2 regions of the Agromyces badenianii genome follow, and region 2 is predicted to be linked to the other one. Evidence: predicted binding sites of a transcription regulator. Region 2 holds the regulator's gene; the other holds the start of a gene.

Region 1 (14,161 bases), 350 kb from region 2:
CCGATGAGCTCGGCACGGGCCGCCTCGGCGTCGGCGACGACGAGCTGTAGACCGTGCAGCGATCCGGGAGCCATCTCGTTCTGCGACGGCAGCGAGCCGATCACGATCGAGCAGCCCGAGCCGGGCGGGGTGAGCTGCGCGATGTGCATGTGCTCGTTGCGGGTGTCGTGGTCGAGCGCGAATCCGAGCTGGTCGCGGTAGAACGCGATCGAGCGGTCGAGGTCGCTCACCGGCACGATGACGACTTCCAGGGTCCAGTCCATGGTGTGCTCCGTTTCGTGAGGCATCGGCTCAGGCCGCGAGCAGGCCCTCGAGCCGCTCGTAGCCCTCGCGAACGCCGAGCTCCATGTTGCTCTGGATCATGCCGTCGCGGGCCTCGAGGCTCGGGTAGGTGGAGTGGATGCTGAGGCGGGTGCGACCGCCGCCGAGATCTTCGAACCGCAGGGACTCGATGGCCACGACGTCGGGGAAGCCCTCGTACTCGAAGGTCTGGATCGCGAACTCGTTCTCACGCACCGAGTGGAACGTGCCGTTGAACGCATAGGCCTCCTCACCTCCGGGCTGGGTGTGCAGGTAGCGGTAGCCGCCCTGCGGCACGAAGTCCCAGCGTTCGATGGTCATCTCGTAGCCGTTCGGCCCGAGCCACTGCTTCACGAGCTCGGGGTCGCGGTGCGCGTTGAACACGGCGGCCACTGGCACGTCGAACTCGCGCTCGATGTCGATGAAGGGCAGCCCCTCGGGGGCGGTGATGGTGACGGGGTTCGTCATTGTCCTGTCTCTTTCGTGATGGGGCCGGTCTGCTGGCCGGCTGATGGGGTGTCGCCGCGATGCTCGATGGGCACATCGAGGGCGACGGACGCCGCGGCGTCATGGCCGGGGTCTTGAGCGAGCAGCGCGTCCAATGCGCGGAACTGCTGCTCGTGGATCAGCCGGTATCGGTCGATCCACGCGGTGAGGGCTTCGAGCGTGGCCGCGTCGAGGTGCACGGGGCGGCGTTGCGCGTCACGCGTTCTGGTGACGAGCCCCGCGCTCTCGAGCACCTGGATGTGCTTCGAAACGGCCTGCTTGGTGATCGCGAACGGTTCGGCGAGCTCGTTGACCGTGGCCGGCCCCCGGCTCAGTCGGGCGATGATGCCCCGGCGCACCGGGTCGGCCAGCGCCATGAAGGCGCGGTCGAGACGGTCGTCTGCGCTGGGATCGAGGATCATCGCTCGCCTTTCTCAACTCGTTCTTTGATCAACCTTTTGGTTGATTACAAGGTATGACGAACGGATGCCGCTGTCAACCCTTGATCCGACCGCCGAGAGATCCTTCCGGCCGCCGCGAGTGCATCGTGCCGCCGGGAGATGCTTCTTGCCGCCGGACGCGCGAACGAGGAGGATCGGCCAGTACGCACGAGTCGAAAGGTCACAGGCGCATCATGGTCACGCTCAACCCGTATCTCAACTTCCGCGACAACGCGAAGGAGGCGATGGAGTTCTACCAGTCGGTCTTCGGCGGTGAACTCACGTCGAGCACCTTCGCCGAATACGGCCAGGCCGACAACCCGGCCGACGCCGACAAGATCATGCACAGCCAGCTCGAGGCCGAGGGCGGCCTGGTGCTGATGGGCGCGGACACCCCGAGCTACCTGGAGTACACGGGCGCCGGCAACGTCTCGGTCTCGCTCTCGGGCGGCGCCGAGCAGAATGCCGAGCTGCGCGGCTACTGGGAGAAGCTCTCGAACAGCGGCGCCGTCACCGTGCCACTCGAGGTCGCTCCGTGGGGCGACGCCTTCGGCATGTGCGTCGACGGCTACGGCATCGCCTGGCTCGTGAACATCGGCGGCAGCACGGCGTAGCCTCCGACGCGGTTCGGGGCATGCAGCGGGCCCGCATCGTCGTGCGATGCGGGCCCGCTGTCGGTGCGTTCGGCGTCAGCTCACTTGTTCGACGCGACCTGCTGCCGTTCAGGCGCGCTCACCACTTCGACCTTGCGCGGCTTCGCGCGTTCGCTCATGGGGATGATCACGCTCAGCACGCCGTTGTCGTAGTGCGCGCTGATGCCTGCGGTGTCGATGCCCTCGCCGAGGGTGATCTGACGAAGGAACGAGCCGCTCGGCCGCTCGTGCGCGAGCCACTTCACGTCGCCATCCGTGCGCAGCGTGCGCTCGGCGCGAATCGTGAGCAGTTGGCCGTCGACATCCACGTCGACCGATCCGGGGTCCACGCCCGGCAGGTCGGCGGCGAGCACGTAGTGATCGCCGTCGCGGTGCAGGTCGATCGGCATGACTCGCGGCCCTTGGCGAGAATCGAGCATGTCCGCAGCGAGGCGGTCGAGCTCACGGAACGGGTCCCACATCATGGCCATTGACTTCTCCTCCCTGGAGCCGCCGGAGCGGCTGCTTCAAGAGTTGAGTCACTTCGACTCAACTACGTCGATTTTAGCACTCTGTTTTCGAGAGTGCCAAGGCCGCGGGGACGGAATGCGCGACGAATTCTGCGGCCGCAACGCCAGCCGAAAGCAGCGCTCTGGTACTCGCGCACGCTCGGCATCCGTTCGCACAGGATCAGTCGAAGAGTTCGGAGAGCCAGCTCTCCTTTTTCTTCTTGCGCGGGTAGCCCTGGTCGCCGTACCCACGGTTGTCATGTCCACGGGCGTCATGTCCACGGTTGTCATACCCGCGGTTGTCATACGGCTGCTGGTACGAAGGCTGTCCGTACGCGGGGGCCGGCGGCTGTATGGGTGCGGCAGCAGGCGCGGCCTGCGGAGCAGATGCGGCCTGGGGCTGCCCGCCGAACTCGCGCGCGCCACGCTCGACGATCTTGTCGAGCTCGCCCCGGTCGAGCCAGACGCCGCGGCAGTTCGGGCAGTAGTCGATCTCGATGCCGCTGCGCTCACTCATCACGAGCAGGGTTCCGTCACTGGGGCACTGCATGGGGGCTCCTCCTTCGGGGCCGACCGGATCGATCGGGCTGTCGGCGTGCCCGAGCCTAGGGAGCGAAGCTTTGAAGACGCCCTGCGGTCTCGATACGGCCGGTCGGCCGGCCACTCGACCGACGGAGACTGGCGGGCCTGATCGACCGAGCGACCTGACCCCCAAACGCAGCGAGCGGATGCCGCGGCGCCTGCCTCACGAAGAGGCGGCTGCCGCGACATCCGCTCGTGGACCGGGTGTCGACACGCTCAGCGCGCCGACCCCCCGATCGAAAGGGATTCGAGAACTTACGAAATGACCGTGATGTTCTCGGCCTGCAGGCCCTTGGGGCCGCGAGCGGTCTCGAATTCGACCTTCTGGTTCTCCTCGAGCGAGCGGTAGCCGCCCGATGCGATCGCGCTGAAGTGCGCGAAGACGTCGGCCGAGCCGTCGTCAGGAGCGATGAAGCCGAAGCCCTTGTCGGCGTTGAACCACTTGACGGTTCCGGTTGCCATATTCTTTTCCTTCTGTAAAGCCGAGCCGCCGAAACGGCTGCGACGTGCACGACCTCAGGTCGTGCGGGGTTCCGACGGCGACGTCCGCCGCCGGAAGTGTGTGGGTGCGGGTCTCGACGAGTGCGAGCCGCACGGGATGATCAGACTCGACGGAATTGGTTCACCATCGGGCAATCGAAGGGATCGCGGGCGGAGAGGCCCACGCGGTTGAGGTATTCGATGACGATACCGTACGACTTCATGAGCGTCGTCTCGGTGTAGGGCACGTCGAGGGTGCGGCAGTGCTCACGCACGATCTCGCGCGCCCTGGCGAGGTGCGGCCGCGGCATGTTCGGGAACAGGTGGTGCTCGACCTGGTAGTTGAGTCCGCCGAGGAGGGCGCTCGCCCACAGGCCGCCCGAGACGTTGCGCGAGGTGAGCACCTGCTTCGAGAAGAAGTCGAGCTTCGCGTCGGCCGGGATGATCGGCATGCCCTTGTGGTTCGGCGCGAACGAGGCGCCCATGTAGACGCCGAACACGGCGAGCTGCACGCCGAGGAAGGCGAAGGCCATGCCGAGCGGCAGCACCCAGAAGATCGCTCCGAGGTACACCGTGAACCGCACGGCGATGAGACTCAGCTCGATCCAGCGGCCTTTGACAGGGCCCCGCTCGAAGAGCGTGCGGATCGAGCGGTAGTGCAGGTTCAGGCCCTCGAGCATGAGCAGCGGGAAGAAGAGGTACCCCTGCTTGCGCGTGATCAGGGCGAGCAGCCCGCGCTGCTTCGCGGCATCGGTCTCGGTGAACGAGATCGTGTCGAAGTCGATGTCGGGGTCTTTGCCGATCTTGTTCGGGTTGGCGTGGTGACGCGTGTGCTTCGTCATCCACCACGAGTAGCTGATGCCCACGACCCCGGCGGCGAGGATGCGGCCGACGCGGTCGTTGTTGGGGCCCGACTCCAGCACCTGACGGTGCGAGGCCTCGTGGGCGAGGAAGGCGAACTGCGTGAAGATCAGGCCGAGCGCGCCGGCGATGAGCAGCTGGAACCAGGAGTCGCCGAGCAGGATGAAGCCGGTGACGGCGCCGCCGAGGGCGAGAACGAGGAGGGAGACGAGAGCGAGGTAGAACCAGCGAGTGCGGTTCAGCAGGCCTGATTCTCGCACGACCCGGGAGAGTGCGGTGTAGCTCCGCGTGATATCCGCGGATCCGGTGCGGGGCTTCGTCGCCCGAATCGCACCGAGAGTTTCAGTGTCAGAGATGTTGCTTGGTCCCGACTGGTAATCGACTTCCCAGCCGTGTCACGCGGGTAGAACACCCGCTGCAGATGATTCGACTCTAGCCGATTCCCATGGGAAGGCGCTGAGAACATTCAGACTCGGCGCGCCGATGACAGACTGGGCGCATGCGCATCGTCGTCACCGGAGGCTCGGGAAAGCTCGGCCGCACCGTCGTCCGCACCCTCAGCGACGAGGGACACGAGGTCGTGAACCTCGATCAGCAGGGGACCCCCTGGACCTTCACGCGGATCGATCTCACCGACTACGGCCAGGTGATCGACGCCATCGCCGGCGTCGACGATCGCCACACCGGCGTCGACGCGATCGTGCACCTCGCGGCGATCCCGGCACCGGGGCTCTCGAGCGACATCGCGACCTTCCACAACAACATCACCTCGACGTTCAACGTGTTCCAAGCGGCACGCCGACTCGGCATCACGCGCATCGTGTACGCCTCGAGCGAGACGGTGCTGGGCCTTCCGTTCGACGTGCCGCCGCCCTACATCCCCGTCGACGAGGAGTACCCCGCGCGTCCGGAGAGCACGTACTCGCTCGTCAAGCACCTCGAGGAACAACTGGCGATCGAGCTCGTGCGCTGGAATCCCGAGCTCTCGATCACCGCGCTGCGCTTCTCGAACGTCATGGACCCCGCCGACTACGCGGCCTTCCCGTCGTTCGACGCCGACGCGATGCTGCGCAAGTGGAACCTCTGGGGCTACATCGACGGACGCGACGGCGCGCAGGCCGTGAGCCTCGCGCTCGCGAACGCCGGGCCGGGTTTCGAGCGGTACATCATCGCCGCGGCCGACACGGTGATGTCGCGGTCCAACGACGAACTCGTCGCCGAGGTGTTCCCCGGCGTCGAGGTGCGCGGCGAACTCGGCGTCAACGACACCCTGCTCTCCATCGAGAAGGCGCGGCGTCACCTCGGGTTCGAGCCGAAGCATTCATGGCGCGATGAGGTGGATGCCGCGGCATCCTCACCAGCGGACTAATCGTGCACTGACCGCGCGCCGCGAAAGGCGAACGCCCCCGCAGCGCGTGCTGCGGGGGCGTTCTCGTGGTGCGCTCCGAGGCTTAGAGGCCGCGGATGTTCTCGGCCTGCAGACCCTTCGGGCCCTGTGCGACCTCGAACTCGACCTTCTGGCCCTCTTCGAGCGAACGGTAGCCGTTGCCCGAGATGGCGCTGAAGTGCGCGAAGACGTCGGCCGAGCCGTCGTCGGGAGCGATGAAGCCGAAGCCCTTTTCGGCGTTGAACCACTTGACGGTTCCGGTTGCCATACTGCTGTCCTTCTGTCGTATGGGCTGCTGGTGCAAGCCCGATGCGATCGACGGTCGATCGCTGCCCCGCTGGCGGGTTGCCGACGGAGCGGGGGGCGAGGGGCGGAATGCACTCCGGCATCCGTCGTCTCGTATCGGGTCATGCCACGCGGATCGGTCCGCCTCCGGGCAATCAGATGGAGGCACGGGCGAGCGCCCGCTTGATGGAGGAATCAGTGAACACACCCTATCGGGTAGCGTTCAGGTTCACACGCTACGCGATCGAATCGTGACCTGGGAAGAGTTTCGGCCGAATTCTTCGCCACGAACCGACACTCGGCGAAATGCCAGCGGGCCTCCAGCGAGAAGGTGGACAATCGGGGGATGAACCGCCGCCCCCTCGGTCTCGTCGCTGCTGCATACGCGACGGCCGTGCTGTGGGCGACGATCGGACCGGCGCCGTGGCGCACATCAGGGCACCAGCTCGACGGCGGCATCCTGAACCCGGCGGCCTGGACCGCACCGGTCACCTGGACGACCGGATACCTCGCCGAGATCGCGTTCAACGTGGCGATCTTCGTTCCCGTCGGCATGCTGGCAGCATTGCTCATCTCGCGCCGCCGGTGGCCGCTCGCGATGCTCGCCGGCTTCGGCTTCACGGCCGTCATCGAGCTCGTGCAGGTGCCGGAACCCGAACGCATCTCCGACCCGCGCGACCTCGTGATGAACACGGCGGGCGCGGTGCTCGGCGTCGTGATCGTGATGGTCGCCCGCGGCGTGCGACGTGCGGGTCTCGTCGCCGAGTCGCTCCGCGAGAGCCGCCTCACCCCGGTGACGGATGCCGAGTTCGACCCGATGCCCGAGCCTGCGCCCACGCCCACGCCCGAGCACGAGCCCGCCCTCGCAGCCGCGCTGCCCGATCGGGCCGCGTGACTCTGCGCGGGCGCCCGCACAGAAGAGCTCAGGGCCTCCCGCCAGTACAGTAGGCGGGTGACCACCGCCGACTCGCCCGCCGCGGCCGACCGACGCGTCACCTGGCTGCGCCTCGCGCTGATCGGCGCGATCGGCGGGCTGCTGTCGGGCATGTTCGGCGTCGGCGGCGGCATCCTCATGGTGCCGTTGTTCGTGACCTTCGCCGGCATGGACCAACGCCGGGCCTCGGCCACCTCGCTCGCCGCGATCGTGCCGACGGCGATCGCCGGCTCGATCGCCTACTTCGCGAGCGGCGAGGTCGACCTGATTCCGGCCTTCTTCGTGGCGGCGGGCGGCATCATCGGCTCGTGGGCCGGAGCCCGGCTGCTTCGCCGTCTGCCGCTCGGCTGGCTGCGCTGGATGTTCATCGCCCTGCTCGTCGCCGTCGCGGTGCGCATGCTCCTCGTCGTGCCCGAACGCACAGCCGCGCATCTCGAGCTCGACGCGCTCACGATCCTCGGCATGGTCGCGCTCGGTCTCGTGATCGGCGTCGCCTCCGGCCTCTTCGGCATCGGCGGCGGCCTCGTCATGGTGCCGGCGTTCATCCTCTTCTTCGGCATGAGCGACCTGGTCGCCAAGGGCACCTCGCTCGCCGTGATGATCCCCACCGCGGTCAGCGGCACCATCACGAACGCCCGCGGCGGCGTCGTCGACCTTCGCGCCGGCATCATCGCCGGCATCGCGGCGACCGCGGCATCGTTCGGTGGCGTCGCGCTCGCACACCTGCTCTCGCCCGAGTGGTCGACGTGGTTGTTCTCGGCGCTTGTTGTGATCGCGGCGGTGCAGCTCGCCGTGCGCGCCATCCGGCTGCAGAAGAAGGAGCGGAACGACCGGGTCGCGTGAGCCCCGGCCCGCTCGTCGCATTCGCCCTGCTCTCGCTCTGCTCTCGCTCTGCTCTCGCTCTGCTCTCGCTCTGCTCTCGCTCTGCTCTCGCTCTGCTCTCGCTCTGCTCTCGAGCATCGTCTCGGGATCGCGAACTTGATGCTCCCGCGCTGACCGCGTTCCGCGCTTAGCTCCGCGCCCGCAGCCGCTCGGCCTTCGACGCGAGGTAGCGCTGCTCCGGGCCGTTCAGGGTGCGGCGGGCCGCCTCGGCGAACGCGAGCGATGCGGCATCCGCGGCGCCCGATCGTTCGAGCAGGTGGGCGCGCACCGCCCAGGTGCGGTGATGCTCGGCGAGCGCGGCGCCCGCGGCCCCTGCAGCCGATTCGGATGCCTCGAGCGCCGCCAACCCCGCCTGCGGCCCTTCGACCATGGCGAGCGCGACGATGCGCCCGAGCGCGACCATGGGGCCGGGCGCGAGGCGATCGAGCAGCTCGTAGAGGCCGAGGATCTCGATCCAGTCGGTGTCGACGCTCGACGGAGCCTCGTCGTGCACGGCCGCGATCGCCGCCTGCAACTGGTACGGGCCGATCGGGGCGTGATCGAGCACCTCGGTGATGAGGGCGACGCCCTCGTCGATCATGCCGCGATCCCAGCGGGCGCGGTCCTGCTCGTCGAGCGGCACGAGCCCGCCGGCCCCGTCGGACCGGGCGGCCCGGCGCGCATCGGTGAGCAGCATGAGGGCGAGGAGCCCGGTCGTCTCCCCCGAAGCGTCGGGATCGGACGCCTGCAGCTGCCTGGTGAGCCGGATCGCCTCGGCAGAGAGGTCGACGCGCGCGAGCTCGTCGCCCGAGCTCGCCGTGTGGCCCTCGGTGAAGATCAGGTAGAGCACCTGCCGCAGCGCCGCGAGGCGCCCGTCGAGTTCGGTCGGCTGCGGCATCCGGAAGCCCTCGCCGCTCGCCCTGATGCGGGCCTTCGCGCGCGAGATGCGCTGGGCGACCGTCGCCTCGGGCAGCAGCAGGGCGCGACTGATCTCGGCGGTCGAGAGTCCGCCGACGGCGCGCAGCGTGAGCACGAGCTGCGCCGGCCGGCTGAGAGCCGGGTGGCAGCACAGGAGGAACAGGGTGAGCGTGTCGTCGACCGCGGCCACGGGGGCCGGCTCGGGTTCGAGCTCGACGGCGCGCGACTCTCGGCGGCGGCGCGCGACATCCGCTCGCACCTCGTCGATGTAGCGGCGCGAGGCGACGCGCACGAGCCACGCCCGAGGACTGTCGGGCACCCCGTCGCGCGGCCACTGGGCGGCGGCCGCGATGAGGGCCTCCTGCACGGCGTCTTCGCAGGCCGCGAAGTCGCCGTACCGCCGCACGAGCACCGCGAGCGCCGATGGTGCGGCTGCTCGCAGCGCCCGGACGGCGTCGGACTCAGGCATTCCTCGTCACGCCTCCTCAGGTCGTGCCTCAGGTCGTGTCTCCGGTCGCGTCTCGTCCCGCCTCGTCACACGTCGGAGCCCGAGGCCATCTCGAGCACGGGGCGCACCTCGACGAGGCCGAACTGCGACTCGGGGAAGCGTGCGGCGATCTCGACGGCTCGCGTCTCGCTCTCGCAATCGACGAGGTAGAACCCGGCGAGCAGCTCCTTCGTCTCGGCGAACGGCCCGTCGCTGGCGACCGTGCCGGCGTCGTCGTGCGTGACGCGCTTGGCGAGTGAGATGTCGGCGAGCGCCTCGCCGGCGACGAACTCCCCGCTCGAGGCGAGATCGTCGCTGATGCCCTGGTAGTACTCGTATCCCTCGGCCTGCTGCTCGGGCGTGAAGCCGTTCCACACGGCCCGCGAGGCGGGGTTGCTGTAGATCTGGATCAGGTACTTCATCGGAATCGCTCCTTCTCTCGGGAGGCAGAACCGCGCTCCCACCAGTATGTCGAAGCCGGGGCGCGATTCTCGACTGACGAGGCCCTCCCTTCTCTCAAGGGCTTGACACTCGCGGGCGGGTTGAGCAGAGTTCGAGCAGCGCCGGGAGGAGGTACCTGCAATGTCGAGTGAGCCGAGGACGTTCGGCCTCGAGGAGGAGTTCGTCTTCCTCGACCCCGAGACGCTGCGACCTGCGGATGTCGCGGCGGGCGCGTTCCGCAGCCTCTCGGGCCGAGCGGCGTTGAAGCCGATCACGCACCGCGAGTTCCTCGCGTCGCAGGTCGAGCACGCCTCGACGGTGTTCACCTCGATGGAGGAGGCGCACACCGCGCTCGTCGCGTTCCGGCGGGAACTCGCCGCAGAAGCGGGTCGACTCGGCGTGAACGTCGCGAGCATCGGTGCGCCGCCCGATGCGCAGGCCTTCCCCACGGTCACCGATCTGCCCCGCTATCTGCGCATCGTCGACGACATGGGCGGGGTGATCGCCGACCACCAGATCCAGGGTCTTCACGTGCACGTCGGAATTCCCGATCATGAAGCGGGCGTGCGGGCGCTCAACGTGTCGCGCACGTGGCTGCCGTTCTTCTCCGCGCTGACCGGCAATTCGCCAATCTGGCGCGGGCACGACACCGGCTATGAGAGCTGGCGCAACGTCGCGCAGCGGCGGTGGACGACCACCGGGTGCCCGCCGGTCTTCCGTGACGGCGCCGACTACGACCGTCGGCTCGAGCGGCTCATCGGCATCGGAGGCATGAAGGATCGGGCGATCATCATGTGGAACGCACGGCTCTCGCCGCACGTGCCGACCCTCGAGATCCGCGTCGCCGACGCGCAGCTTGAGGCGTGGTCGTCGGTGCTGCTCGCGGCGCTCTGCCGCGCACTCGTCTCGTGCGTCGTCGATGAGGGGCTCGGCCGGGCGCGATCGGTGCAGCCGACGGATGAATCGGCGCCCGGGCCCGAACTCCTGAACGCGTCACTGCTGCACTCGGCGCACTCGGGTCTGAGCGCGGAAGTGCTCGATCCCGTGCTCGCCGAGCTTCGGCCGGCCGAGGAGACGCTGGAGCGAGCCCTCCGAGTGCTGCAGCCCGCCCTCGAGGCGAGCGGCGACCTGGAGCTCGTGCGCGACGGATTCGAGCGACTGCTGCGCGACGGCACGGGGGCCGCGCGCCAGCGCACTGCCTTCGCCGCGAACGGCCTGCCAGGCCTGCGAGCGTTGTACGAGCCGACCTTCGCCGCCTCGCGCTAGCAGCCGGGGCCCGACGGGTTGGCCTTGCAGTCGCCGTTGGTCAGCACCGTGTCGAACGTGCCGACGAGCACGCGTTGGGCCTCGCCAGCCACGGCGAGCGTGCCGGCGATCGACCGCCAGCCCGAGCCCGCGAACCGGTACTCGGCGCGCAGCACGACGTCGAGCGCGACGGTGTACTCGCCGGATTCCGCGTAGACGTGGCTCGTGTCGGTCGCGCTGAACTCGCGCTGCCCGAGCGCCGACCACGGAGCACCGGGGCCCCCACTTTCGACGAGGGCGCCGTCGCTGTGCGACCACCGGTAGCCGACGGGCGTGAACCGCACATCGGCGGGCTGGCCGAGCAGCGTGCCCGACACCACCTGCACGGATGCCGCCGCCACGAAGTTCGCCGGGAGGTCTTCGACCGCCCAACCGCCCGGCTCCATGCCGTTGCCGGGCTTCGCTGGCACGAACGACGCGATGTCGCGAAGAGTCACGACGACCGCCGGAGCGGGTGCCGTCGGCTCCGGCTCCGCCGCCGGCAGCCCTGCACACAACGCCCAATTCAGCGGGCTGCAGTTCTCCGATATCGTCCGCTGCGGCGCGTCGTCACGCGAACTGACCTCATTCGTGGTCGCCTCGTCGCTCGACCCAATCGGGGAAGATTCGCCTGGACTGCCCGGCTCGGAGTTTTCAAGTTCCGCGTAAAGCTCTGTATGACTACCTTCATTGGAGCCCCCGCACGCCCCAGCCATCGCTTCCCAGTCTTCACAACCGGCGCTGGTAGCTACCGCGCCATACGACGACAGGAGCGCTGCAACTATCAGCAGCCGTCCGAGTTGTCCCATAGCTCCGTCGAATCTACGAGAAGGCGCTTCGATCCCTCAGACTCACCGACGAGGCGAACGAGCGATCTGGTTAGCGGCTGGCGGCCCTCAGGAGTAACGAACTGTCCTGATGAATTCACGATCCCTGATTGTGAGTAGTCGACACACACGTACATCTGGACATCAGCAACGGGCCCAGGAGTCTCTGCGCTCTGTGCCAGCTCGAAGTCGCGCCGCTCGATTGTTCCTGTCGTCCTCAGCCCCGCGGCGTGGAACTCAGCGAGCGAGGCAATGAAGTCTGGTGCGTAACGAGGAGTGGTGACCGACTCGATCGCCGAGGAGTCGGCAGTAGGATTCGCGCTTAGTCCGTCTGACACGAGCGCGAAGTCTTCATACGCCTCGACCGCAGCCGCGAGGGCCTCCTCGTCGGAGGCGAAGATCGGCTCCGCAGCGTCAGGCGAAGACGTCTGCGACGGCGCCGGATCGCCGCTCGTGCACCCGCTCAACAGCAGCGCGAGGGCCCCGGCTGCGGCGAGCGCGGCGACGGTGCTGCGACCGTGCCGGGTCGCGGAGCGAGAGAGGGACATGGCGAATACCCTAGGCGAGCCGGCCCGCCGCTCGAGGGGTTATCCACAGCCTGCATCGCGCGCAGGCAGACGCACTCCGGCGCCCATTCCCGCCGTTCATCGCCCTGACGCAACGAACGCGCGCCAAAGCGCCGGTCGTCGAGGATTTCGCCCTCGGTGAACGCAGGCGATGGATGCCCCGTGGCGCTTGCGTCTCATCGCGCCCCATGTGAGGCTGAATCGCTGCGATGTCGTACGGGGGTGCGATGCTGCAGGTCGAGCGAGGGGCGCGGCTGCCCTGGCCGATACCGCGCGTGCAAGAACGCGCCGCGGGTGCCGGTGTCCGCTCGATTTCCCTGAGTCCTCGCGATGGAGACGCCATGCTCGGAAAAATCCTCGTCCGATACCTGAAACCTTACAAATGGCTCCTGCTCGGTGTGCTGGTGTTCCAGTTCATCTCGGCGCTGGCCAGCCTCTACCTGCCGAGCCTGAACGCCGACATCATCGACCAGGGCGTCTCGAAGGGCGACACGGCGTACATCTGGTCGACCGGCACGTTCATGCTCGCGATCTCGCTCGCGCAGATCGTCGCCGCGATCATCGCCACCTACTTCGCGGCGAAGGCCGCGATGCGCGTCGGTCGCGACATCCGCAATGACATCTTCGACAAGGTCAGCGCCTTCTCGGAGCGCGAGGTGTCGCACTTCGGCCCGGGCTCGCTCATCACCCGCAACACGAACGATGTGCAGCAGGTGCAGATGCTGGCCATGACCGGCGCCACCATGCTCGTGAGCGCGCCGCTGCTCGCGATCGGCGGCATCATCATGGCGCTGCGGCAAGACCTCGGACTCAGCTGGCTGATCTGGACGGCGGTGCTCATCATCCTCGTCGTCGCCGTCTTCGTGATCAGCCGCATGGTGCCGCTGTTCCGCAGCTTCCAGGCCAAGCTCGACGCGGTGAACCGGGTGCTGCGCGAGCAGCTCACCGGCATCCGCGTGGTGCGGGCATTCGTGCGCGAGAACATCGAAGAGGAGCGCTTCCGCGGGGCGAACACCGACATCATGGACGTCGGCCGTCGTGTGGGCACGCTCTTCATCACGCTGTTCCCGCTCTTCATGCTCGTGCTCAACGTCACGGTCATCGGCGTGATCTGGTTCGGCGCGGTCGAGGTCGACGAGGGCAACGTGCAGATCGGCACGCTCTTCGCGTTCATGCAGTACGTCGGCATCATCCTCGGCGGCGTGCTCATGGCCGCGTTCACGACGATCATGATCCCGCGCGCCGCGGTGTCGGGCGAGCGCATCGGCGAGGTGCTCGCGAGCGAGTCCACGCTCACGCGGCCCGCCGATCCGGTGACGCAGTTCTCGGCGCCCGGCACGGTCGAGTACCGCGACGTCGAGTTCGCCTACCCCGGCGCTCAGCACCCCGTGCTCGCGGGCATCTCGTTCCGCGCCGACCGCGGTGAGACCGTCGCGATCGTCGGCTCGACGGGCGCAGGCAAGACGACGCTCGTCTCGCTCATCCCGCGCCTCTTCGACGCGACCGGCGGCTCCGTGCTCGTCAACGGCGTCGACGTGCGCGACGCCGACCTCGACCGGCTCTGGGCGACGATCGGCCTCGTGCCGCAGCGTCCCTTCCTGTTCGCCGGCACCGTGGCATCCAACCTGCGATTCGGTCGTGAGGATGCCACGGACGAAGAGCTCTGGAAGGCGCTCGAGATCGCGCAGGGTCGCGACTTCGTCGCCGAGATGGAGGGCGGCCTGAACGCCCGCATCGCGCAGGGCGGCACCAACGTGTCGGGCGGCCAGCGCCAGCGGCTCGCGATCGCGCGAGCGATCGTGCACAACCCCGGCATCCTCGTCTTCGACGACTCGTTCTCGGCGCTCGACCTCACGACCGACGCGAGACTGCGGCAAGCGC
Region 2 (14,161 bases):
GGCCGAACACCTCGCCCTCGCGGCCCGCCGGAATGAGGCGCGCGAGGAAGGTGCGGCTCGCCGACTGCGCCGGGCCGACGAAGAGGCAGAGCGCCAGGCCCGCGGTCCAGAACACGATCTGGCCGCCGTCGTGCATGAAGAAGACGATGAGCCCGCTCACGACGAGGCCGATGAGCGCCGCAACGATCACGGGCTTCGCCCCGAGCCGGTCGTCGAGCGCGCCGACGGCCATCGTCGAGATGCCGGCGACGACGTTGGCGGCGATCGCGAAGATGATGACCTCGCCGGCCGAGAACCCGAAGACGGATGCCGCGAGGACTCCGCCGAACGTGAAGACGCCGGCGAGCCCGTCGCGGAAGACGGCGCTCGCGAGCAGGAACCAGACCGTGTTGCGCTGCTCGTTCCAGAGGCGCTTGATGTCTCGGCCGAGGCGGGCGTACGACGCGAAGAAGCCGATCTTCTCGCGGTCGACCGCGGCGGGGTTGCGGTACTCGGGCACCGCGAAGAGCACTGGCAGGGCGAAGAGGCCGAACCACAGCGCGGAGACGAGCATCGTCACCCGCACGTCGAGGCCGTTCTCGCCGGTCACGCCGAAGAGGCCGACCTCGGGCTGGATGAAGCCGAAGTACACGATGAGCAGCAGCACGATGCCGCCGACGTAGCCCATGCCCCAGCCGAAGCCCGAGACCTTGCCGATCGAGCGCGGCGTCGAGACCTGCACGAGCATCGCGTTGTAGTTGACCCCGGCGAACTCGAAGAACACGTTGCCGGCGGCCACCAGGAAGAGGCCGAGCAGCAGGTACTCGGGCGCGGGCAGCACGAAGAACATCGCCACCGTCATCGCGACGACGATGTAGGTGTTCACCGCGAGCCAGAGCTTGCGCCGGCCGCTCGTGTCGGAACGCTGGCCCGTGATCGGCGCGAGCAGTGCGATGAGCAGGCCGGCGATCGCGAGGGCCCAGCCGAGCTGCGCTTCGACGGTTCCCTTCGGGCCGAACGACTCGCTCGTGAGGTACACCGTGAACACGAACGTCGTGACGACCGCGTTGAACGCGGCCGAGCCCCAGTCCCAGAGCCCCCACGCGAGGATGCGCCCCTTGCGTGCGCCGGCCTCGGTGACCGCCGTGACCTGTGCTGTCCCCACGCCGATCGTCGCGGCCGCCCCGTCGGGCGGGGTGAGGTGCGACGGCGGGAAGTTGCGGGGCGTCTCGTTGGAGCCAGGCGCGTCGGGGTCGGTCATGGCTGCAGTCTCGTTCTCTCAGATGAACAGCGGGTGGTGGGCACTGTATCGCCGACGTGCACCGTGCCGCTCGAGGCACGCGCACGCGCCCGTGTACGCGCTCAGAAGCCGACCTCGCCCACGAGCTCGCCGAAGAGCTGCTCGGCGTCGCACTCGAGGCGCTGCCGTGTGAACCAGTCGCAGACGTTCACGCAGTCTCGGTGCAGCAGGTCGAAGCCCTGCGGGTTCGAGACCACGTCGACGACCTGCGGCAGGTCGATCGCCACCATGCGGCCGTCATGCACGAGCAGGTTGTACGGCGAGAGGTCGCCGTGCGCGAGACCCGATCGTGCGAGCGTGCGCATGAACTCGACGATCTGGTGGAACAGCTCGCGCAGCTCGTCGGGCTTCGCGCGCACCTGCGCGAGCCGGGGTGCGGCGACGCGGCCGTCGCCGATGAACTCCATGAGCACCTCGGTGCCGTTCACCTGCACGGGATACGGCACCGACGCCCCGAGTTCGGTGAGTCGCGTCAGCGCCTCGAACTCGGCGTAGGCCCATTGCACCCGGGCGACCTCCCGGCCGAACGTCGTGCCCTTCGCGAGTGCACGGGCGTCGCGGCTCCGACGGGTGCCGCGCCCCTCGGTGTACACCGAGGAGCGGTGGAAGTCGCTGTGGTCGCTGCCGCGGTACCGCTTCGCCGCGAGCAGCACGCTTCGGCCGAGCGTGCCGGGTTCGGCGCCCGGCACGGCGCGTTCGATGAGGTTGAGGTCGGCCTCCTTGCCGGTCTTCACGACGCCGAGTTCGGTGTCGATCGCCGCGGCATCCGTGACGAGCCAATCGGGCCGCGGCTGCGGGCCGCGTTCGGAGGGGGTGGTCGCCGGCCAGGTCGACCAGCGTTGGTCCTCGCCGGGTTCCGCGGTCTGGAAGGCGAGGTCGCCCGCGTCGAAGCGCGGGGTCGTGAAGGCGTGGGATGCCGCGTGCGCACGCACGACGGCGGAATCGTCGAGTGACGAGGTGATGTGCAAGGTGGATCTCCGAGGATCGCGGAGGCCACCGGGCCCTTAGCGGGAGGAGGCCTCGCAGGTGATGGGAACGTGGAGGTTCACGACGACGACAGCCATGATCGACTCCTCTCCTCACCGGATGCACCGGACCTGATGCCGCGCGAATGACGCAGCTTCGGCAGCTTAGGGCGTTTGGGCGATCGCGTCCAGGGTCCGCCTCGGCCGAGCCACCGGATGCGAGACAGATTCCTCCCGTTCGCAGAATTGGGGTCAGGTTCGCGATCCGTCCTCTTCCGGAGGAGCCGGGGATGTGGTTGGGTGAGCCATGGATCCGCGTGGAGCAGCCGGGGGGCGATTCAACGCCCGACTGGCCTTCCTGCTCGCGATGGCGATGTTCGTGCTCGTGGTCGACACCTCGCTCATGAACGTGTCGATCTCGGCGGTCGTGCGCGATCTCGACACCACCGTGAGCGGCGTGCAGGGGGCGATCGCCCTCGAGGCGCTCGTCTCGGCGGCGTTCATCCTCATCGGCGGCAAGACCGGCGACCTCATCGGGCGCAAGCTCGCCTACATCCTCGGCCTGCTCGGCTACGCAGTCGGCGCGATCGCGATGGTGTTCGCGCAGAACCTCACCGCGATCATCATCTTCTGGGCGTTCATCGGGGGGATCGGGGCGTCGCTGCTGCTGCCCGCGATGCAGTCGCTCATCCACGGCAACTTCGAGGGCGACCACCAGAAGCGGGTCTACGCCCTCGTCGGGGCATCCGCTGCCATCGCCGCCGCGGTCGGGCCGCTCCTCGGCGGGTTCATCACGACCTTCCTCTCCTGGCGGGTCGGCTTCGCGCTCGAGGCCGTGATCATCGCGGTCGTGCTCGCCGGCATCGGCCTCGTGAAAGACGTGCCGTACCACGGCGATCGCTCGATCGACCTGGTCGGCGCACTGCTGTCGATCGTCGGCATGGGCGGAGTCGTGACCGGCATCCTCGTGTGGCAGGAGGGCGGCGGCTACGTCGGTCTCATCATCGGCATCGGCGTGCTCGGCCTCGGCCTCCTCGTGTTCTGGCTGCGCAGCCGCAAGCGTCGCGGCAAGCCCACCCTGCTCGACCCCGCGCTCTTCGAGTCGAAGATGTTCCGCGCGGGCGCGAGCGGGCAGCTGCTGCAGCAGATCGCCCTCGGCGGCACGATGATCGTGCTGCCGATCTACCTGCAGATGGTCTTCGAGTACAACGCCCTGCAGGCGGGCCTCTCGATCGCGCCGCTGTCTCTCAGCATGTTCGCCGTGGCGCTGCTCGCCGGTCGCGGCCTCAAGCGGCGACCGTCGAGCATCATCATGTGGGGGTTCGTGCTCCTCGTGGCCGGCCTCGCCATCCTCGTGCCGATCGTGCCCATCGCCGACTCGGGGTGGTACCTCACGGTGCCGCTCATCATCTCGGGCTGCGGCCTCGGCCTGCTCGTCTCGCAACTGAACAACTACACCCTCTCGCCGATCACCGACGAGCGGGTCAGCGAGGCCGCCGGAGTGAACTCGGCCGCGGGATCGTTCGGCCTCTCCTTCGGCCTCGCCTTCGCGGGCGCGATCATGCTCGCGACCCTCGCCTTCACGTTCACCGCGAGTGCCGACGGGAGCTCGGTGCTGAGCTCCGAGCAGCAGCAGCAGGTCTCGACCGTGCTCGAGGAGGACGCCGAGATCATGACGAACACCGGGCTCGAGGAGCTCCTCGTCGATCAGACGCCCGAGGTGCAGGAGGAGATCCTCCGCATCAACACCGATTCGCGCTTCATCGCACTGCAGGTCGCCCTGCTGGTGCCGATCCTCGCGGGGCTCCTCGGCATCGCGAATGCGCTGCGGATGCGCCGGCTGCCGGATCCGAAGCCGTCGGCGTCGGCCGAGGGGACGATGCTCGGCTGAGTCGCGACGTGCGGCCCACGGCACCCGCTACGCCGTCGGGGCGAGCATCGTCGCGAACGCGGGGGCGCTGACGAACGTCAGCGTTCCATCGGCGAGCACGGCGACGGGGCTGATGCCGCTGCCCGGTTCCACCGGTCCGGTGTACGCGCCAGGGGTCGGTTGGTCGGTGAGGACGTATCCCGTCTCGCCGAGCGCCCCCGACCAGGCGGCTTCGTCGGCGGGGGTGATGCCGATCTCCACCACCGTCAGCACGAGGTCGGTGTTCGGCTTTCCCCAGGCGCAGGCGAGGCCGCCCGCCTCCACCATGCGGGCGGCGAGGGCGTCGAAGACCTGGGGCGAGGGGAGTGGTTGGAGGCCGTCGTCGGCGAGCTTCGCGTAGCCCTCCGTTGCGAGCACGGTGTCGCACGTCGCAGCGGGTGCCGCGCCCGGCGTCGCCGATGGTGCCGGTTCCGTCGTCGAGGCAGGGGTTGACGACGGCGTCGGCTCCGTGGTGCCGTCGACGACGGCGGGCGTGCATCCGTTGAGGAGAACGATGGCGAGGGCGGCCAGCAGGGCGCCGCCGAAAGCAGGGCGTCGGGTCATGATCGAGAGCCTATGGTCGCCCCGTGTCGACCGTCTATCAGGGCAGTCCCCGATGTGCAGCACCCGCCGGTTCGTCGACCGTGCCGCCTCACGAGGAGGGAAGTGCAGGCAAAGCCTGGATCCACCGATGGGCCGGGTGATGGACGGCGGGATCACGCCGTAGGCCTTCACACGGATACCTACTGTCGAAGGTCCTGTCGAAGGTCGGTCGTCGCGGAACCGGCTGGGACGGCGGGGGTTCGAGGCCAGGTCCAGGCGGAGCGCAGGATGAAGGCCAGGAGCAGCACCTCGATTCCGATGGAGAGGCCGTAGAAGAAGGCCCACTCCCAGGTCGCCCCTGCCGCATTGAACACCGAGTATGGGATGTAGAGCGATGCCACGACGAGGTTCGTGGCGCGGTTCACCCGGGCGGGCAGCGTGATGGAGAGCACCACCATCAGGGCGGGGATCGCCACGGACGCGAGCATGATGGTCAACAACGTCGAGCTGACGTCGAACCTCCAGACGAGGCCATTCAGGATGCCGTCGACGACGCCTGGCTTGTAGAGGTTGAAGAAGTCGACGTAGATGTAGAGGAACATGAAGCTGGTCCATGCGGCGGCAAGCTTGGCCTGCACGGGGATCGGCGGGTTGTCGAGCAGGTGCGGGGTGTTCGTTCGGATGGTCATCGGTTCTTCTTTCGAGAGGAGCGGTCCGTCCGCCGGAGTGGCGGCAGGTCTGGGCGTGCATACGCACGGGATGGGTCGTTCTCGTCGGTGCGGTCGTCAGACGGTGACGACGACTTTCCCTCGGGTGTGCGACTCTCGCCGGCTCGTACACCGTACGCGTACACCGTACGCGTACACCGTACTATTACGCGTACGCTGTACGATTGTCAAGCCGATCGAGAGAGCGAGGGGACCCGTGTCTGCGAAGGAACAACGCCAGGTCGCGTCAGACGCGGGGCTGAGCAAGCAGCGGGTGGTGGTCGAGGCGGTCCGGCTCGCCGACCGCGAGGGAGTCGACGGGCTGAGCATGCGCCGGCTCGCTGGCGCGCTCGGCGCGGGCGCGATGTCGCTCTACCACTACGTGGCGAGCAAGGACGAGCTGCTGGACGCCATGGTCGACCTCATGTTCGAGGAGATCGAGCTCCCGCCCGAAGAGACCGACTGGCAGTCGGCGATGCGACGTCGGGCAGTATCCGCTCGACAGGTTCTCGCAAGCCACCCGTGGGCGATCGGCCTGTTGGAGTCGCGGACATCGCCGGGCCCCGCGAACCTCCGCCACCACGAAGCGGTCACCGCCTGCCTGCGGAGGGCCGGCTTCACGGTCTTGATGGCGACGCACGCCAACTGGTTGCTCGACAGCTATGTCTACGGTTTCGCCCTGCAGGAAGCCAGCCTGCCGTTCGACACAGCCGATGAGTTCGCGAACATGGGCGAGGACGTCTACCTGCCCCAGCTTCCTCCTGACGAGTTCCCCTACCTCAACGAGTCCGCCGCGGCGCTCGTCGCTGCCGGCTACGACCCAGCCGAGGAGTTCACCTTCGGCCTCGACCTCGTCCTAGCCGCCCTCGAGCCCCTGAGAGCCTCCGCATAGCGACGCTCACGGACCGTCGATCTCGCCCGCAGGCGACGCCGTCACGCGCCCAGTTTCAACCCGCAGGAATACCCGGCACCCGGCCTGAGTTGAGTCAAGTACACTCAAGTTTCACCGCCTCGACTTGACAGGGTTCAGAGGCATTGAGAGGCTTGAGTCGGCAAGGCTCAAGTCTTGCTCACAGGTACTTCGGTTGCGGGCCAGGAAGGGTCGAACCGGTATCCGGCCCTGCTGAACACGAACCGTGCGCGACTCGCGTGCGGCTCGGGCGGCGGGCGGGGAGAAGGAGAAACACATATGTCACGAGCAGTAGGAATCGACCTCGGCACCACCAACTCGGTCGTCGCGGTCCTCGAGGGCGGCGAGCCCACGGTCATCGCGAACGCAGAGGGCCTGCGCACCACCCCGTCGGTGGTCGCATTCACGAAAGACGGCGAGGTGCTCGTCGGCGAGACCGCGAAGCGCCAGGCGGTCACCAACGTCGACCGCACCATCGCGTCGGTCAAGCGCCACATGGGCACTGACTGGAAGACCGCCGAGATCGACGGCAAGCGCTACACGCCGCAGGAGATCTCGGCGCGCATCCTGCAGAAGCTGAAGCGAGACGCCGAGCAGTACCTCGGCGACACGGTCACCGACGCGGTCATCACCGTGCCGGCGTACTTCAACGACGCCGAGCGCCAGGCCACGAAGGAGGCCGGCGAGATCGCAGGCCTCAACGTGCTGCGCATCATCAACGAGCCCACCGCGGCCGCACTCGCGTACGGCCTCGACAAGGGCAAGGAAGACGAGCTCATCCTCGTCTTCGACCTCGGTGGCGGCACCTTCGACGTGTCCCTCCTCGAGGTGGGCAAAGACGACGACTTCTCGACCATCCAGGTGCGGGCGACCGCCGGCGACAACCGCCTCGGCGGCGACGACTGGGACCAGCGCGTCGTCGACTGGCTCATCAAGAAGTTCAAGGAGACCACCGGCGTCGACGTCTCGAACGACAAGATCGCCAAGCAGCGCCTGAAGGAGGCCGCGGAGCAGGCCAAGAAGGAGCTGTCTTCGAACATGAAGACCAGCATCCAGCTGCCCTACCTCTCGCTCACCGAGAACGGCCCCGCGAACCTCGACGAGACGCTCACGCGCGCCGAGTTCGAGAACATGACGAGCGACCTGCTCGACCGCACCAAGAAGCCGTTCGAAGACGTCATCCGCGAGGCCGGCGTCAAGCTCTCCGACATCGCGCACGTCGTGCTCGTCGGCGGCTCGACGCGCATGCCCGCGGTCAGCGAGCTCGTGAAGAAAGAGACCGGCCAGGAGCCCAACAAGGGCGTCAACCCCGATGAGGTCGTCGCCGTCGGCGCGGCCCTCCAGGCGGGCGTCCTCAAGGGCGAGCGCAAGGATGTGCTGCTCATCGACGTCACCCCCCTCAGCCTCGGCATCGAGACCAAGGGCGGCATCATGACGAAGCTCATCGAGCGCAACACGGCCATCCCCACGAAGCGCAGCGAGACCTTCACGACCGCCGACGACAACCAGCCGTCGGTCGCGATCCAGGTCTTCCAGGGCGAGCGCGAGTTCACCCGCGACAACAAGCCGCTCGGCACCTTCGAGCTCACCGGCATCGCGCCGGCGCCGCGGGGCATCCCGCAGATCGAGGTCACGTTCGACATCGACGCCAACGGCATCGTGCACGTGTCGGCGAAAGACAAGGGCACCGGCAAGGAGCAGCGCATGACGATCTCGGGTGGTTCGAGCCTCCCGAAGGACGACATCGAGCGCATGGTGCGCGAGGCCGAAGAGCACGCCGCCGAAGACAAGGCCCGCCGCGAGTCGGCCGAGACCCGCAACTCCGCCGAGCAGCTCGCCTACTCGGTCGAGAAGCTCATCAAGGACAACGACGACAAGCTTCCCGCCGACGTCAAGTCCGAGGTGCAGGGCGATGTCGACGCGCTGAAGACCGCGCTCGCCGGAGAAGACGACGAGGCCGTGAAGTCGGCCTTCGAGAAGCTCTCGCAGTCGCAGGGCAAGCTCGGCGAGGCGATCTACTCGCAGGGCCAGCAGGCCGACGCGGGCGCCCCCGCCGGCGAAGACGCGACGGCCACCGGCGCCGAGGCTTCGTCTGACGAAGACGTGGTCGACGCCGAGGTCATCGACGACGAGGAAGACAAGAAGTAACCATGTCCGACGACAAGAACCAGAACCACGACGAGCCGGTCTTCCGCGACAAGCGGAGGATCGACCCCGAGACCGGTGAGGTTCGGAAGCCGGGCGCCGAGGCCGAAGGGGCACCCGAGCAGGGTGCCCCCGAGGCAGCGGATGCCGCGGCATCCCTTGCCGGCGACGAGGAGCTCACGGTCGACGACATCCTGAACGCGGCGAACGCCGAAGTGCAGGAGCCGAGCGACGAGCACCTCGCCGACCTCAAGCGCGTCACAGCGGAGTACGCCAACTACCGCAAGCGCACCGAGGCGAACCGCGAGGCCGAGCGCGAGCGCGCCGTCGGCGCGGCCGTGGCCGCGCTGCTGCCCGTGCTCGACGACCTCGACCGGGCCGAGAAGCACGGCGATCTCGAGAGCGATGCACCGTTCGCGACGATCGCGGCGAAGCTGCGCGGTGCGGTTGAGAAGCTCGGCCTCACCCCGTTCGGCGAGGTGGGCGAGGTCTTCGACCCGCAGCGGCACGAGGCGATCTTCCAGCAGCCCGCAGACGACGTCGAGACCGACACGGTCGCCGATGTCGTCGAGACCGGGTACACCCTCGGCGGCACGCTGCTTCGTGCGGCGAAGGTCGTCGTGAAGACCCCGCAGTAACCGGCTCGGCCGGCCGCGGCATCCCTTCGGCGGATGTCGCGGCCCGGCCGTCACGGTCATCCGACAGACTCAAGACAGATTTCAGACAGACTCGAGAGAGGAGGTGCCAGTGGCCAGTCAGGATTGGTTCGACAAGGACTTCTACAAGGTGCTCGGCGTCTCCAAAGACGTGAGCGACGCGGAACTCAAGAAGACGTACCGCAAGCTCGCCCGCAAGTACCACCCCGACTCCAACCCCGGTGACGCTGCCGCCGAGGCGAAGTTCAAGGAGATCAGCGAAGCGCACTCCGTGCTCTCCGATCCCGAGCAGCGCAAGGAGTACGACGCCGTGCGCGCGATGGGCTCGGGCGCACGCTTCACCGCGCCCGGCAGTGCCGGCGGCGCCGGCGGCTTCGAAGACGTCTTCGGCGGCATGTTCGGCCAGGGCGGCGGCGGGCGCAGCCAGTCGTACACCTTCCAGCAGGGCGGCGACTACGACGACCTGCTCGGCGGCCTCTTCGGCGGCGGCCGGTTCGGCCAGACGACCGGCGGCTACCGCGGCACCGGCGGCCCCACCAAGGGTCGGGATGTCTCGGCGTCGACGACGCTCGACTTCGTCACCGCGACCAAGGGCGACCAGATCACCCTGCAGACCTCCGAGGGCAAGCCGATCACCGTGCGCATCCCGGCGGGCGTCGCCGATGGGCAGAAGATCCGCCTGCGCGGCAAGGGCCACCCCTCGCCCGACGGCGGCGAGCCCGGCGACATCGTGCTCACCGTGACCGTGCGCAAGCATCCCGTCTTCGAGCGCGACGGCCTGAACCTGCGGGTCAACGTGCCCGTCACGTTCGCCGAGGCCGCGCTCGGCACCACGATCCAGGTGCCGACCCTCGGCGGAGACCCCGTGAAGGTGCGCGTCGCACCCGGCACCCCGAGCGGCCGTGTGCTGCGCGTGAAGGGTCGCGGCGTCGAGACGTCGAAGGGCACCGGAGACCTGCTCGCCATCGTGCAGGTGGCCGTGCCGTCGCACCTCTCGAAAGAGGCGAAGGAGAAGCTCGAGGAGTTCGCGGCGCTGCTGCCCGACGAGAACCCGCGCGACGAGCTGCTTGCGAAGTCGAGGGGCTAGGCGGCGCAGATGAACGAGATGAGTCCGCTCTTCGTCATCTCCGTCGCCGCCGAGCTCGCGGGGATGCACCCGCAGACGCTGCGCCAGTACGACCGGCTCGGGCTGGTGTCACCCACCCGCACCGCCGGCAAGTCGCGGCGCTACTCGATGCGCGACGTCGCGCAGCTGCGTGAGATCGCCCAGCTCTCGAGCGACGGGGTGAGCCTCGAAGGCATCCGTCGGGTGCTCGGGCTCGAAGACGAGGTCAGCGTGCTTCGCGCCCGCGTGCGCGAACTCGAAGCCGCACTCGCCGACGAGATGCTGAATCGCCCCGGCCGCCGCGTCTTCGCCGCCGGGTCGGCGGGCGAGGTCATCTCGCTTCGCACGGGCACCCGCGCGCGCCGTGAGAACGCCGTCGTCGTCTGGCGCCCCCTCGAGCGGGAGTGACGGCCGAGCTGCGAGCGGCGTCAGCGACCCCACGCTGAGGCCGGCGCCTCGATGACGTCGTACGGGCGCGAACTCCAGTGGGTGCCGTAGCCGTAGTGGCTCGACGCCCACGCCGAGGCCCAGATCGCCTGCGCCGTCGCGTCGGCCGAATCGCCGCGGGCGAGCGCCGCATCCACCGCCGGATAGCGCCCCGACTGCAGGTTCTCGGCCGCGTAGAAGGCGGCTTCGATGAGGGTCGGGTAGCTGCCGAGTCCCGAGCCGCCGCCGGAGCCCTGCCCGTTGTTCAGCGGGTTGTTGCGGTTCCACCAGTTGTCGGCGCCGTTCTCCTGGCGCATCCACCGCAGCATGAAGGTGATGTTCTCCTCGGTCACCGGCCAGTCGCCCTCGATGAGCACGAGCTTGGCCCAGTCGACGTTCGTGCCGCCGGCGACGAGGGTCTGCTCGCCGGTCGTCGCGACATACGACTCGTGCGAGACCGCCGGGGCGGCGACATCCGCCGCGACACTGAGGGCCTGCACCTCGCCGACGTGCGGCGCATCGGCCGCCGCGAGCGGCAGCGCCGCGCCCGACGGGGGCAGCGGAACCACGGCGAGACCCGCGAGGAGCGCGATGACCGAGAGCACCGCGGCGACAGCGAGGGAGTGCCGGGGCGAGCGCGACGGGGCGCTGCGCGGGGTACGCGTCACGGGCGTCGCGACTCCGTGTCGCGCCGCCGCCCGTCCCCCTGGCTGTGCGTGCTGCATGCGGCACCGAGGGTAGCAAACCCCGCCAGGAGTCGCATCCAGGAATCCGGCTGTGATCAGGAGCGCCGGTTCGAGCGCCCGTGCCCGCGTAGCCTTGGGGCATGACCCTCGACCTCGGCGCCCTGCGTCGCCACCCCGACGTCGAGGGGCCCGGGCTCGAGGCATCGGATGCCGCGGACCGGCTGATCCTCGACGAGGCCGCCGCGCTCATCGGCGAGGCCCGACCGGGCGAGATCGTCGTCGTCGACGACTCCTACGGGGCGCTCGCGCTCGCCGCGGCCGATGCCGGCGCACGGGGCATCCGCGTGCACCAGGACCTCATCACCGGTGAGCGCGCGCTCGCCGAGAACGCGGGCCGGCAGGGCCCCGCGGCGGCCGTCTCGTCGATGCCGCTCGGCGGCGAACTCTTCGACGGGGCACGGCTCGTGCTGCTGCGCCTGCCGCGCTCGCTCGACCGGCTCGACGAGGTGTCGGCGCTCATCGCGGCGCACGCGCGGCCCGATGTCGTGGTGGTCGGCGGCGGCCGCCTCAAGCACATGTCGCCCGCGATGAACGAGGTGCTGCGCCGCCGCTTCGAGCGACTCGACGTGAGCCTCGCGCGTCAGAAGTCACGGGTGCTCATCGCGCGCGAACCCCAGGCGGCCCACTCGTCGACCGGTGCCGTGATCGCATCCGGCGGCGAGTGGCCGCGAAGTGCCCGCCACGACGACCTCGGCCTCACGGTCGTCGCTCACGGCGGCGTCTTCGCGGGCACCGGCATCGACATCGGCACGCGGTTCCTGCTCGCGCAGCTCGGCGATGCGGTTCCGGATGCCGCGACCGCCGTCGATCTCGCCTGCGGCACGGGCGTCGTGGCAGCGTGGCTCGCGCGAGCGCGACCCGGCCTGCGGGTGACGGCGACCGATCGCTCGGCGTCGGCCGCGGCATCCGCATTGCTGACCGCCGAGGCGAACGGCGTCGCCGAGGGTGTGCAGGTCGCCCGCGCCGACGGGCTCGAGAGCCTCGCCGACGCGAGCGAACGGCTCATCGTGCTGAACCCGCCCTTCCACAGCGACGCGGCGATCTCGACCGGCATCGCCGCGCATCTCTTCGCCGATGCCGCCCGGGTGCTCGCGCCCGGCGGTGAGCTCTGGTGCGTCTGGAACTCGCACCTGCGCTACCGGCCGCTGCTCGAACGCAGCGTCGGCCCGACCCGGCAGATCGCCCGCAACGCGAAGTTCACGGTCACGGCGTCGCAGCGCGCGGGCTGACGACGGTCGCGACCAGCGGAGGATCTGGGGCGGCGAGCCCGACGACCGCGACATCGATGCGTCGAGTCGCCATTCGACGCCACCTGCGGGGTGCGGGCACCGGCACATCGTGTCAGGCTTGAGGAATGACGACGACGCTCGAGCAACTCGACACCGAAGGCGACCTGCGCGCCGTGGTCGAGCTGCCGTGGCGCACGATCGTGTGGGACGACCCGGTGAACCTCATGACCTACGTGAGCTACGTCTTCCGCAGCTATTTCGGCTACCAGCGCGACGAGGCCGAGCGGCTCATGCTGCTCGTGCACACCGAGGGTCGGGCGATCGTGGCCGTCGGCAATCGCGAGGCCATGGAGCGACACGCGCAGGCGATGCACGGCTACGGCCTGCAGGCCACGGTCGCAAGGGACGAGCCATGATCGTCGCGGGGCTCGGCGGCGGCGAAGGCGTGCGCATCGTGCTCGAGACCGAAGAGGCGATGCTGCTCTCCGAACTCGCCGACCAGGTCGACTCGGTGCTGCTGCTCGGCGAAGCCGACGACCCGGCGCTCGGTCGTCTGCTGCCCAACGCCTACCCCGACGATCAGGCCGCCGCCCACGACTTCACCCGCTACACCCGCGACAACCTCGTCGACGGCAAGCGCCAGGCGGCTCAGCGGGTGCGCGATGCGACCGCCGTCGACGAGCACGGCGGGGTGGTGCAGATCGAGCTCGACCAATCCGAGGCGTGGGGCTGGCTGACCTTCCTCACCGACCTGCGCCTCATCCTCGCCGAGCGGGTCGGCATCGTCGACGAAGACGAGACGGAGTCCGACGAGACCCGCGACGACTACCTGCGGGCCGCCTACGAGTGGGCCGGCTTCGTGCAGGGTTCGATGCTCGAGGTGCTCGACCCCATCAAGGGCTGATCCACGGCCGGCCGGGTGAGCCTCGGCCCGCGCCGCACCGCTCGCCTCCCGGAGAAGCGGGCGCCCCGCTGGCATGCTGATGCCGAGTCACCGTCGTCGCCCGGTGCATCCAGGCGGGGGCGTGCTGCACACCGACAAGGAGCGCCCATGAGCCGAGACGCCGCGACCATGCCGTCCGCCCCGACCCCGAAGGTCCCGACCCCGAAGGTGCTGGCCGCGATGCCGGCCCCGATCGTGCCGACATCGATCGCCCGAGTGCTGCGGAACCCCGCGGCGAACGCCGAGTCCCTCGAGTCGATCGCCCTGCTCATCGGCGCCGCCACCTTCGTCGTCGGCGGGCTCGTCGCCTGGATCGCCTTCCTCGGCCACAACCTGCCGATCGCCGGGGAGGGCTCGCTCGGCGAGTTCATCGGCTACGGTGCCGCGGCGGCGACGCTCATCACCTTCCTGATCGGCCGGCTCGCCCTGCGCACCCAGAACGCGGCCGGCCGTGCTGAGGCGAAACGGCTGGGCCTCGACGCGCCCGGCGCGCACATCCACTGGTTCGACCTCGCCGCGATCGGCGTGGCCCACGCCGCGATCGCCCTGCTCGGCTGGATCGGCCTCGCCGACCTCCTCGAGCAGAGCTTCCAAGGGG

Evidence for each region. Region 2 encodes HspR, which represses chaperone genes until heat shock. Its sites were predicted from a motif close to AAGTTGAGTCNNNNNGACTCAACTT; they were not measured.
Region 1: DCE93_RS12315 (Hsp20/alpha crystallin family protein) is a predicted target of HspR. The motif match lies at 2,390-2,414, and genes of this name have one in related genera.

What each region holds. Positions count from the first base shown of each region.
Region 1 covers NZ_CP028913.1:2,604,633-2,618,793, forward strand. The annotation lists gene DCE93_RS12295 (VOC family protein) at 1-263, opposite strand, end outside; gene DCE93_RS12300 (SRPBCC family protein) at 292-768, opposite strand; gene DCE93_RS12305 (ArsR/SmtB family transcription factor) at 765-1,208, opposite strand; gene DCE93_RS12310 (VOC family protein) at 1,418-1,840, shown strand; gene DCE93_RS12315 (Hsp20/alpha crystallin family protein) at 1,921-2,349, opposite strand; gene DCE93_RS12320 (TFIIB-type zinc ribbon-containing protein) at 2,549-2,917, opposite strand; gene DCE93_RS12325 (cold-shock protein) at 3,205-3,411, opposite strand; gene DCE93_RS12330 (fatty acid desaturase family protein) at 3,552-4,646, opposite strand; gene DCE93_RS12335 (NAD-dependent epimerase/dehydratase family protein) at 4,790-5,659, shown strand; gene DCE93_RS12340 (cold-shock protein) at 5,742-5,945, opposite strand; gene DCE93_RS12345 (VanZ family protein) at 6,309-6,857, shown strand; gene DCE93_RS12350 (sulfite exporter TauE/SafE family protein) at 6,915-7,739, shown strand; gene DCE93_RS12355 (RNA polymerase sigma factor) at 7,906-9,144, opposite strand; gene DCE93_RS12360 (YciI family protein) at 9,210-9,584, opposite strand; gene DCE93_RS12365 (carboxylate-amine ligase) at 9,745-10,869, shown strand; gene DCE93_RS12370 (hypothetical protein) at 10,866-11,345, opposite strand; gene DCE93_RS12375 (hypothetical protein) at 11,672-12,262, opposite strand; gene DCE93_RS12380 (ABC transporter ATP-binding protein) at 12,622-14,161, shown strand, end outside.
Region 2 covers NZ_CP028913.1:2,956,547-2,970,707, reverse strand. The annotation lists gene DCE93_RS13970 (MFS transporter) at 1-1,240, opposite strand, end outside; gene DCE93_RS13965 (serine protein kinase RIO) at 1,342-2,247, opposite strand; gene DCE93_RS13960 (MFS transporter) at 2,552-4,135, shown strand; gene DCE93_RS13955 (hypothetical protein) at 4,163-4,717, opposite strand; gene DCE93_RS13950 (DUF6326 family protein) at 4,897-5,385, opposite strand; gene DCE93_RS13945 (TetR/AcrR family transcriptional regulator) at 5,621-6,295, shown strand; gene dnaK (molecular chaperone DnaK) at 6,593-8,461, shown strand; gene DCE93_RS13935 (nucleotide exchange factor GrpE) at 8,464-9,096, shown strand; gene DCE93_RS13930 (DnaJ C-terminal domain-containing protein) at 9,206-10,201, shown strand; gene DCE93_RS13925 (heat shock protein transcriptional repressor HspR) at 10,211-10,627, shown strand; gene DCE93_RS13920 (hypothetical protein) at 10,648-11,313, opposite strand; gene DCE93_RS13915 (class I SAM-dependent methyltransferase) at 11,472-12,620, shown strand; gene clpS (ATP-dependent Clp protease adapter ClpS) at 12,746-13,036, shown strand; gene DCE93_RS13905 (DUF2017 family protein) at 13,033-13,524, shown strand; gene DCE93_RS13900 (DUF998 domain-containing protein) at 13,672-14,161, shown strand, end outside.